DNA from 3 places in the Paenibacillus sp. SSG-1 genome. Region 1 is predicted to be linked to each of the others. Evidence: riboswitches for the same ligand, from Rfam matches in the RefSeq annotation. Region 1 holds a riboswitch; each other region holds the start of a gene.
What was found. A riboswitch is a leader RNA that binds a small molecule or an ion and turns the genes downstream of it on or off. The one in region 1 is predicted to bind cyclic di-AMP.
Positions count from the first base shown of each region.

Region 2: linked by a shared signal. The riboswitch ahead of BCV73_RS03250 (alpha/beta fold hydrolase) and the one ahead of BCV73_RS33790 (hypothetical protein) in region 1 are both predicted to bind cyclic di-AMP.
Region 3: linked by a shared signal. The riboswitch ahead of BCV73_RS28765 (C40 family peptidase) and the one ahead of BCV73_RS33790 (hypothetical protein) in region 1 are both predicted to bind cyclic di-AMP.

Region 1 covers NZ_MBRK01000001.1:7,365,327-7,368,596, reverse strand. The annotation lists gene kdpA (potassium-transporting ATPase subunit KdpA) at 1-727, opposite strand, end outside; gene kdpF (K(+)-transporting ATPase subunit F) at 798-875, opposite strand; gene BCV73_RS33790 (hypothetical protein) at 1,017-1,406, opposite strand; cyclic di-AMP (ydaO/yuaA leader) riboswitch at 1,543-1,715, opposite strand; cyclic di-AMP (ydaO/yuaA leader) riboswitch at 1,838-2,048, opposite strand; gene BCV73_RS33785 (glutathione peroxidase) at 2,359-2,853, shown strand; tRNA gene BCV73_RS33780 (tRNA-Leu) at 2,999-3,081, opposite strand.
Region 2 covers NZ_MBRK01000001.1:660,856-664,125, reverse strand. The annotation lists gene BCV73_RS03255 (SDR family NAD(P)-dependent oxidoreductase) at 1-739, shown strand, start outside; gene BCV73_RS03250 (alpha/beta fold hydrolase) at 901-1,716, opposite strand; cyclic di-AMP (ydaO/yuaA leader) riboswitch at 1,900-2,064, opposite strand; cyclic di-AMP (ydaO/yuaA leader) riboswitch at 2,152-2,339, opposite strand; gene BCV73_RS03245 (hypothetical protein) at 2,739-3,270, shown strand, end outside.
Region 3 covers NZ_MBRK01000001.1:6,304,998-6,308,267, forward strand. The annotation lists gene BCV73_RS28755 (hypothetical protein) at 1-354, shown strand, start outside; cyclic di-AMP (ydaO/yuaA leader) riboswitch at 628-765, shown strand; gene BCV73_RS28760 (C40 family peptidase) at 770-1,237, shown strand; gene BCV73_RS35210 (hypothetical protein) at 1,357-1,506, opposite strand; cyclic di-AMP (ydaO/yuaA leader) riboswitch at 1,615-1,754, shown strand; gene BCV73_RS28765 (C40 family peptidase) at 1,758-2,249, shown strand; gene BCV73_RS28770 (GNAT family N-acetyltransferase) at 2,471-2,959, shown strand; gene BCV73_RS28775 (c-type cytochrome) at 3,124-3,270, shown strand, end outside.

The DNA of each region.
Region 1 (3,270 bases):
GATGGGCCGAGTTGACACCGAAGAAACCTCCCCCGTTCGTTCCGAGGTGCTTGATCGATTCCAGTGAGGCCACAGGACCCAGCGGAATCTGCTGCACGCCGCCTCCCAGCGTTTGCACGGCCCGCATCGGCTCCAGCGTCTGCGGCACTTTGAGCCCGACCAGCACCAGGGTTACGATGAGGGCAAGCGGCACGAACAGACGGACATGCGCCTTGATAAAATCCTCGAAGAAGTTCCCGAGCCCTTCACCCCTGCGGGTGATGCCGCGCATAAAAGCAATCGCGATAGCCAGGCCCGAGGCTGCCGAGGTAAACATCATCATCGTGATGACGATCATTTGGCCAAAATAAGACATGCCGCTCTCTCCGCTGTAATGCTGGAGGTTCGTGTTCGTCATAAAGCTGATGACCGTGTTGAAGGACAGGCTCGCCTCCATATTGCCGATGCCGTTCGGGTTGCCCGGAAGGGCGCCCATCGTTCGCAGCAATATATAGCTGATCGCTACCAGAAAGATATTGGTTGCGATCATGCTGAGCGCGTACTTTTTCCAATTCATGCTGCCCCGCTGCTTCAGCCCGATGATCCGGTATAGAACTCTTTCCACGCCGCCGAAAATCCGGTCCGTCCGGTTCGGTTCATTGGAGAACATATGATATACGTAAGTGCCTACCGGCTTCACGAGCAGCAGGAGCACGAAAATGACGATACAAATTTGCAAAATATCCAAGGCTGGCTTCCCCCTCTTACGAGCATGTTCTGCTTTGGCCCCTTGAGGCTTACAGATTTAAAATTCCCCGTCAAAATTTTTCCGGATGGATCAAGGCGTAAACCAAATAGATAAAGACAAGCACGGCGAATGCCCCAACGACAATCATTGGTCTTTGCCCCCTTCTTCCACCACTCGGCCGCACCAATGAAGAAATAACAAGAACACGCCAAAAGTTGCAGCGAGCGCAAGTATCATATATACATCCATCATCGTTTCCGGTCTCTCCTTTGCATGGTTAGAATCATCTTTATTTCAGTAAAAATCCGACTTCGCCGTTTAAGGTATAAATGATGTGATCGGCACCAAGCCCCCGGTAAATGCCGGGTGAGTTGCCCCTCTGCGTAATGACATATACCGGTTCCGACGTCCAGGGACGGCAGATTTGCAAATAGCGGCAGGTCAGGTTGAGGCTGCTTTCAAACAGAAAGATTTTGCCGACCTCTATTTCGGGCACCACCCAATCCTCCGCGTGATTCGTATTCAACCGGATGATCCGCTGCACCCCCATTTTTCTCAAGAGGCGTTCCTCCCGGGCACTGTTGGTCAGAACGGCAAAGGGCCTCTTCCAATACATCAGCAGCTTGATAAAATTGCGTCCCGCCTCGTTCGGCGCGGTCACGATGACGACGTTGTCCATTTCAAAGGCTCCTCCTATGCGGCAGCCGCGAATACGCAAAAGAAGCCGCAGGGAAAGAAGGACCTTTCCCGCGGCTTCTTGAATTTAGACGAACTATGAAGGATCGTCCTTTATTCAAAATGCGCACGACAAGTGCTGCCTCTCCCGTTACGCTGACGAGGTTAGCTGTCGGATTCGGGCGTGAGAGTCGCCCTACCTTCCGGTACTTACCGTACCGGAAAGATTCACCCCGGCGGCTTCCATTCCAGGCGGCCGCTGTGGTTCCCCCGCTCCCGGCCGTTTCCGGCCGAAATTAAGCGTTATTGATAAGTGTATGTGATTGTGATGAATGCTCTCTTTTGTTCCAGTAAGCTAAAAAAGGGTAAAAAAAACACAGAGGCCAGCTGATCCCCCTGTGATCCGAAAGTTTATTCGGGTCGCAAGTTTCATCATTCCTCTCTCAAACGACGCTTACGAGGTTAGCTGACGGATTCGAGCGGTGAGAGTCGCTCTACCCGGCCGGATCCATGGCATCCGTAGCCGGGATTCACCCCTGCGGCTGGCAGCAGACCCCCGACTCTCACACCGGTTCGCTGCTCCATGGCACGCGTTTGGTTCCCCCGATTTCCGCGCTTTTTTGCGGAAACTCAGCGATTAGTAATGGAAACTGTATTGAATACGCTCTGAATCATACACCCGCTCCTTCCAAGCTGTAAAGGCAGTCTAAAAATCATGAACCGCGAATTTTGGAACATTCAGGCTCTTATTAGCGCTTACATTTTGGCTTTTTGACTTCTACCTCTTTCATGCTCCCGATTTGGCGCATTTATGGAAACCAGGACAATCGGGGACACTGGCTCGCAGGAATACCCGCATTGACTTTCCAGTTCAATCGTTTAAAATTAAATTGTGTGATTGGTAAATGTTTCGGCTGGATGATCATTCATTGAAGCACAAAAGGAGGAGGATGGCAGTGAGCGTCTATGATTTTCAAGTGAACACGCTGCGCGGCAAAGAGGTATCGTTAAAGGAATATGAGGGTGACGTGCTGCTGATCGTGAACACGGCCAGCAAATGCGGATTTACGCCGCAGTTTCGCGGGCTGCAGGAGCTGTACGACGAGTTCCGTGACCATCATTTTCAAATTCTCGGCTTTCCGAGCAACCAGTTTGCCAATCAGGAGCCGGGTACCAGCGAGGAGATCGGCGAATTCTGCCAGATGAATTACGGGGTCACGTTCCCGATGTTTGAGAAGATCGACGTCAAGGGCAGCAACGCCCACCCACTGTTCCAATACCTGACCAGGGAAGCGCCGGGCGTGCTCGGATCGAAAGCGGTCAAGTGGAACTTTACCAAGTTCCTGGTCGATTCCAAAGGAAGGGTCATCAAGCGTTACGCGCCCAAAACGACACCGGACAAAATCGAAAACGACATCCGCAAGCTGCTTGCATCCGGAAAAAGCGAATAGGCAAATCAGCCCTACAAAATAACGCTACTTGCTGCGATCCGAATTCACTAGCTTTGCGGGACCCCGAAATATACGAAAATGCAATAAGCAAAAAAAAGAAGCTCCCCTGGATTTCTCCAAGGAAGCTTCTTTCTGTGTTCATAGATGCGGTAGAGAGGACTCGAACCTCCACGGGCGTACGCCCACTACCCCCTCAAGATAGCGTGTCTGCCATTCCACCACTACCGCATAATATCCAAAGTTCATTTAGCGAACTTTTTTATTATACACAAAATCATCCGAATTGTAAAGGGAAATACATTAAAACACCATCCATGTAATATTATATAACACATAAAACAACAAAAACAGTGATTAAGTCGCCCTAACATTGACAAATCACAATATTTATGTAATATTAACTTACAAATAATAGTG
Region 2 (3,270 bases), 6.7 Mb from region 1:
TGTATCCGGAAGAAGTTTACGAGGGACGACTACACACGGTTTTCCAGGCAGTATCGATGAAACTGTGGAGGAGATTCGAAGTCATGGAGGAGAGGCGTACGCATGTCGTTGCGATCATACCCGTGATGAGGATACACAGGCTTTGATCGAGAGAATCCGACAGGAACAAGGACGGCTCCATATCCTAGTGAATAACGTCTGGGGACTGCATGACTTGGAAGTGAATTTACAATCCAAACCATTCTGGGAATATCCGCTGAACATGTGGGATGCTATGTTTCAGAATGGAGTACGCCCACAAATAGCGACAAACCATTATGCGATCCCGCTTATGCTGGAAGCTGATTCTGGATTGATCGTACATACCACATTTCAGGATCAGGATAAGTATTTAGGAACTTTCTATTACGACCTCGCCAAGAATACCATTAACCGCTCAGTGCTCGGATTAGCTCATGATCTCAAAAGCACTGAAATAACCGTGGTAGCGGTCTCCCCTGGCTGGATGAGAACAGAACTGGTATTAAGGAACTTCGGTACAGATGAAGCTCATTGGAAAGAGGTTGAGGCTCTGAAACACACGGAGTCGCCGTACTACGTAGGGCGAGCGGTGTCAGCCCTAGCTGGGGATGATGAGGTGAAACTGAAAAACGGACGGGTACTACAGGTTGGTGATCTTGCCCAGGAATACGGGTTCACCGATATTGATGGACGGTTCATCCCTCCCTTTTTAATATAATCAGTCTCATTGAAAAAACGAATACTCGCTAGAGCTCAGTTAACCGCCTTCTTATCGGGCGGTTAACTTATTAGCTAATATAGCGAGTAGATCGTTTGGTTAGGGCCAGTGCGATTCAAGATGCGATTTTCTTTCCAGGAGGCAAATCCCATGACCGCGGGCTACCCTCCATAGGCTTCCCGGGTCCGGTAAATATGCTGGTCCATCAAAAAGTTCAGCAGCATGCGGTTGAATGCATGCGGCTGGCATAAATGGGTCGGGTACATCGCATCCTCGATCGTCGCCAGCTGCACTTGCCGGAACAGGGTGGCCGCCCGCTGCATTTGCTTGACGAACCACTCGCTTTGGCTGCCTGCGACGCACAGTACAGGCATCGGCAGCCGTGCCAAATTGGCAGGCATCTCCATACGCAGCAGCTCCATACGCTGCTTGATCGACTCTGTCGGCCGCTTGTGGTACAGCTCCTTGCGCAGGATGCTGTAGACCGGCCTCCACCGGTTATACGTCACCCGCAGCGACCGGAGGAAAAACTCCGCAGGCAAATAATAAGACAGCCAGCTGCACGCCTCGCAAATATTCAGCAAATGGTTCTTTTTCCCGAAGCATCCCGCGAAGTAGCTGTCTACGAGCACCAGGGCGCTGACCCGGTCCGGGTGAAGGGCGGCAAACGTCTGGGCGAGCACGCTTCCGCTGGAACAGCCGACAAGCGTCGCCTGCGAAATATGCAGCTTATCCAGCAGCTCGCACAGATCGCTGCATTGGGTTTCCATAATGTGCCCGACCTCCACGTCAAGCTTCCCCGAATTGCCATAACCCCGGAGGTCCAGCACAATCACCTTCGCCCGCTTGCTGAAATATTCGACCTGGGGCTCAAACATATGATGGGACGACAAATGCCCGTGAATGAACACGATGGGCGTGCCGCTGCCGTGAATTTCATAATATAACGTGGTTCCGTTTACTTGTATCTGAGGCACTTCATGTTCTCCTCTCTCCCACATAACCTGTTTTCTCTGTTTGTGCAAAATCGCGGGCGCCGCCCGCTTGGGAATCGATGCTTCTCCTTGTTTAAACAACAAAAAAGAAGCACCGGAAAGAGGACACTCTTCCATGCTTCCAACTCCAAGGCCGAATAAGCCTTGCCATCTGCATGAATAACAGCTGCCTCTCTTAACACGCTTGCGTGGTTAGCTGACGGATTCGGGCCCAAGAGTAGCCCTACTCATCACTTTCGAGATTCACCCCATATGGCCGCAGCGGATGCTGCAGACACGACCGGTTCCCCCGCTTTCCGCCCTCCGGCGGAAATTCAGCGAATAGACATATTCCATGTACACGCTTCATCCTTCAAAATGAGCGCACAGAAAAACACAGAGCAGATACCCTGTGTTGATGCGTCAAATCACAGTTTCCTCCGCTCTCAACTACGCTTACGAGGTTAGCTGACGGATTCGGGCCGTGAGAGTAGCCCTACGGAAACAGGCATTGTCCTGCCTCCGATTCACCCCTGCAAGCCGCAAGCCCCAGCATAAAGATCCGTGGGACGAGGACTGCGATTGGTTCCCCCGCTTTTCATCGGAAAATTCAGCGTTCATCAAGTCGCAAATCTTACTCTATTGGATGATGAAATGAATATACGCCTGGGACGGCGAACTGTAAAGCAGGGAAACGATACGATTCCCTGCTTTATTTGGGGATCTGATGGGAAAACGGGTCCTAATCCGTAGGAATCATTGTTTTACGGCCTTTCCTACCGCTTTCCTTAGCTTTGCTGGATAACTGAAGGCGGGAAGCCATTCATATGGCTGAACCCGCCCATTGGATCGGAATATAATGCCGGTATAGGGCTGAAGCCGCTAGGCTGAAAAAAAGCGGCTTTTTGCCGCAATTTTGGACTTTACACTGGAAAGATGCTGGTTTTGATCCGAAAAATCCGCCTCGTCTTCTTGCCAAAGATATCCCTTGGACGTATGATGCGGATAGTTTACCAATCGGACACATGTATGGAACCCTACTGGCCGTGACGATCCGGAACAAGACGGCAGGGAGTATCCATGAAATCACGGTCAAGGAGGATGTCACGATGAACCGGGCTTTGATTCCCACCATCGAACTGTTTGAAATCGTTCTTCCAAGATACCAGCACCACAGCCTGGGCTGGCTGGAAAACTGCCGGATCGGCATTTTAAAGCTGCCTTACTCCGGCGAGGAAGGGCTTGCCGAGGGCCTGCTGTGCTCAGGCAAGCAAGCCTTCGATCTGGTACGGTGGGGCTGCCGCCTGCGCTATATTTGCGGCCTGACGCTGGAAGAGGCCATCACCGCGACGGCCATGAACATTCTGAAGCATCCGGACCACAATCAGTACCCGCTCGCGCTGATGGCGCTGCTTGATGTCAGGTCACGCCTGGAGCAGCATACCGCGCGCACAACAGCCGAACAGATGGGAAGATCCCTTGATGTCGGCCTTCTCAAGCTGAACCGTACGGCTTACGCCGAAGGAGCCGCAGCATCGCTGCGCATCGGGGGAGGAA
Region 3 (3,270 bases), 1.1 Mb from region 1:
CTTCACTGCATCCCGTACATTGCAGTCTGGCTTCTGTACTGCTACATCGTCCATCAGATGATTCTGTTCATGCAGTTTGGCAAAACCGGTGGAACCAGCATGTTCTCCTCGCTCTGGATCTGCCTGCGAAGCGCGCTGCCGGTCATCGGCATATCCGTTCTGCTGGGCGCGGTCAGCCTGCTCTTGTATGGCATTACCAGCAGCGTCTCTCTGATCTGGGCAGGGCTTGCCACCCTGATTATCCAACAGGGCTACCATATGGTCAGCTGTATCTTTAAATTATGGAATATCTCCTCCCAATATGATTTGTGGCATCAGCAAATGAACCGTACGAAAAAAAATATTTCGGAATAGTTAAAATTTTGTCATCACTTTAATCCGCTGATAAAAGAAGAACCCCGTCTCTTTCTGTTGAAAAGAGGCGGGGTTTTTGTTGTAAAATGATTGTTAACCATTTGCCAAAGTATAAATCCTCTGTTAAAATAATCCGAGTACGAACTTAGTAACAACTTTGTAATCTTTGCTGTAACGATTTTGACTTTGCTGTAACTGATTTCATCATTTGTCCGTTCATTTGATTGGTATGTACGATTATAGGTAACTTGTCAGCATGTCCATTTCCGGTGCAATCATCACGAGCCGAATTCCCGGGCACCAGGAAGCGGGGGATCCAATTTTGGGTGAATTGATCTCGCTACAGAGGGATCATAGGGGACCTTCTACCGAATCCTTAAGCTAACCTCGCAGGCATTGGAAGGGGTTTATCTTTTTGAAGAAGAAGTTGGCAGCCGCAGCGCTGGGCCTTACACTTGCGTTCTCCATGGGCGCCGGCAGCGTATTTGCGGATTCATCTCTGAACCACATCGTTAACAACACGATCGGCGTTTCTTACAAAACCGGCGGAACAACTACGAACGGCTTCGATTGCTCCGGTTTTACCCGTTACGTGTACCAAAAGCTGGGGTTAACCCTCCCGCGTGTATCCGCTGCGCAGTATAAAACAGGTACCGCTGTTTCCAAAAGCCAGCTGAGAGCAGGAGACCTGGTTTTCTTTAACACCCTAGGCGCAGGCGTTTCCCATGTCGGCATTTACATCGGCAACGGAAAATTCGCGCACGCGTCCTCTTCGAAAGGCGTTACCATCAGCAAACTGAGCCAAAGCTACTACGCCAACCGCTACGTTGGCGCCAAACGGGTCATGAGTACGGCCAAATATCAAGCTGCGGTTTACAATTGATTATCTCTCGAAAACAATGCATATCCATAACAACCCGCGCCGCTGATTTTTGCCGAAATCGCCCCGCGGGTTTGTTGTTACTTATTAGACGTACGAACCACCGAAAAGGTAACAGCATTTCAAAAATTTTTTTTTACACGAGTAAATCCACGGTTTTCTCCTGTTTTTTCCACCCTTGTCATTTCTTTTACCCACTCGTCCAACAAATAAACATCATTTCCTATAAATTTTCCTACAAATCTTCTTTTTCTGTTAGAAACAATTGCCAAAGTCCGATTCCTTTGTTACAATAGTCCCAGCGATAGTAACAACTTTGTAATCTTTACCTGACACAAAGTTGCGAACGAATAAGAAGTAACAGGGAATGATACATAGTGTAAAAGTTCATGCCGAATTTCCTCACACTAAGGAAAGCGGGGGAACCAGTTATGGGTGAATTGATCTTGCTTCAGAGGGATCATAGGGGGCCTTCTACCGAATCCTTAAGCTAACCTCGTAGGCGCCGGAAGGGGTATTTTACTTGAAGAAGAAGCTTGCAGCAGCAGTCATGAGTTTCGCCATCGTGCTCACGGTCGGCACAGGAAGCGCTTTCGCGGATTCCAAGATGGATAAAGTGATCGACAGTGCGATCGGAACCAAGTACAGAACGGGCGGAACCACAACAAGCGGATTTGACTGCTCGGGATTTACAATGTATGTATTTGATCAATTGGGCATCGATCTGCCCCATCAGTCTGGTTCCCAGTTCAGCATGGGTTCGGCCGTATCCCGCAGTGATCTGAGAGCAGGCGACTTGGTATTCTTTAATACATCGGGAGCCGGAGTATCCCATGTCGGAATTTACGTCGGCGACGGAAAATTCGCACATGCCTCCACTTCTCGCGGTGTGATCATCAGCTCTCTGAGCGACAGCTACTACGTCAACCGCTACGTTGGCGCCAAACGAATCATGAGTACGGATAAATACAAAACCGCCGCCGTCGATTCCGAGGACGTTGATGACGTCCAGTAATGCAGGTAAAGCAAGGGTACGAGATCCCGTAGAATGAGATTTTTGCCGAAATCTCCTTTTGCGGGATTTTTTGCGGACAGAAATGGGTAACCTTTCCATTCCCGCCCGCTACTCCTCATTTACCCCTCTATTCCGAAATTAAACAGATATCTGGGACAATCCGGAATATTTTTTCTCTAATGTTCAAATCCTACAGGGAGGTCTGGAAGGGAGATCTGCACATGAACCTCCAACATGAGAGCTTCATGATCGTTCCTATGACCCGGGAGCATGCTGAGACCGTCTGCAGCTGGGTGTACGAACCTCCATACGATTTATACGGCTGGCTGCCGTGGGATCAGATGGAGGCGCTTGGCGTCGAATTTGGTGATCCTGAGGTGAGGCAAAGCCAATATGTGTCCGTCCTGGATGCTGAACATACCTTGTGCGGGTTCGCGCAGTTCTTTCCCTTGGCAGGCGTGACCCGGCTTGGTGTTGGCATGCGGCCTGATTTATGCGGCCAGGGGCTGGGTAAGAGCTTTATGCAGGCTGTGGTCGGCGCAGCCCGTGAAAGACGGCCTGGGGACGAAATCGACCTTGAAGTGCATACATGGAATAAGCGGGCCATCCGGGCTTACGGGAAGTCGGGGTTTGTCATCGCTGATACCTACCCCAAGCTGACCCCTGAAGGTGAACAGCTGTTTCACTGTATGGTCTATGAAGGGGTCTAACTTGAAAATTCCATCATCATAAAAATGGTACAAATTTGTGTATTTTTGGTGGCCCCAAGTTTGGATTCGTTTGCTTTTTTGACACAAACTATTTGATGTGATGGCTTGTTCCGTTATAATGAAGGAATGAAGAATGACAGTTTACATAGAAAGGACGAAAACGGATGCAAAAATGGATCATGAGCGGTGTATTAACGATCGCAGTGGTTATGGCAATTGTGCTCATGTTTACGCTTCCAGGCAAAGAGCAGGTGGCGGAAGAAGAGAAGCCGACCATGCCGGAAGTTACGATGGACGCCGCAGCGGCTGAA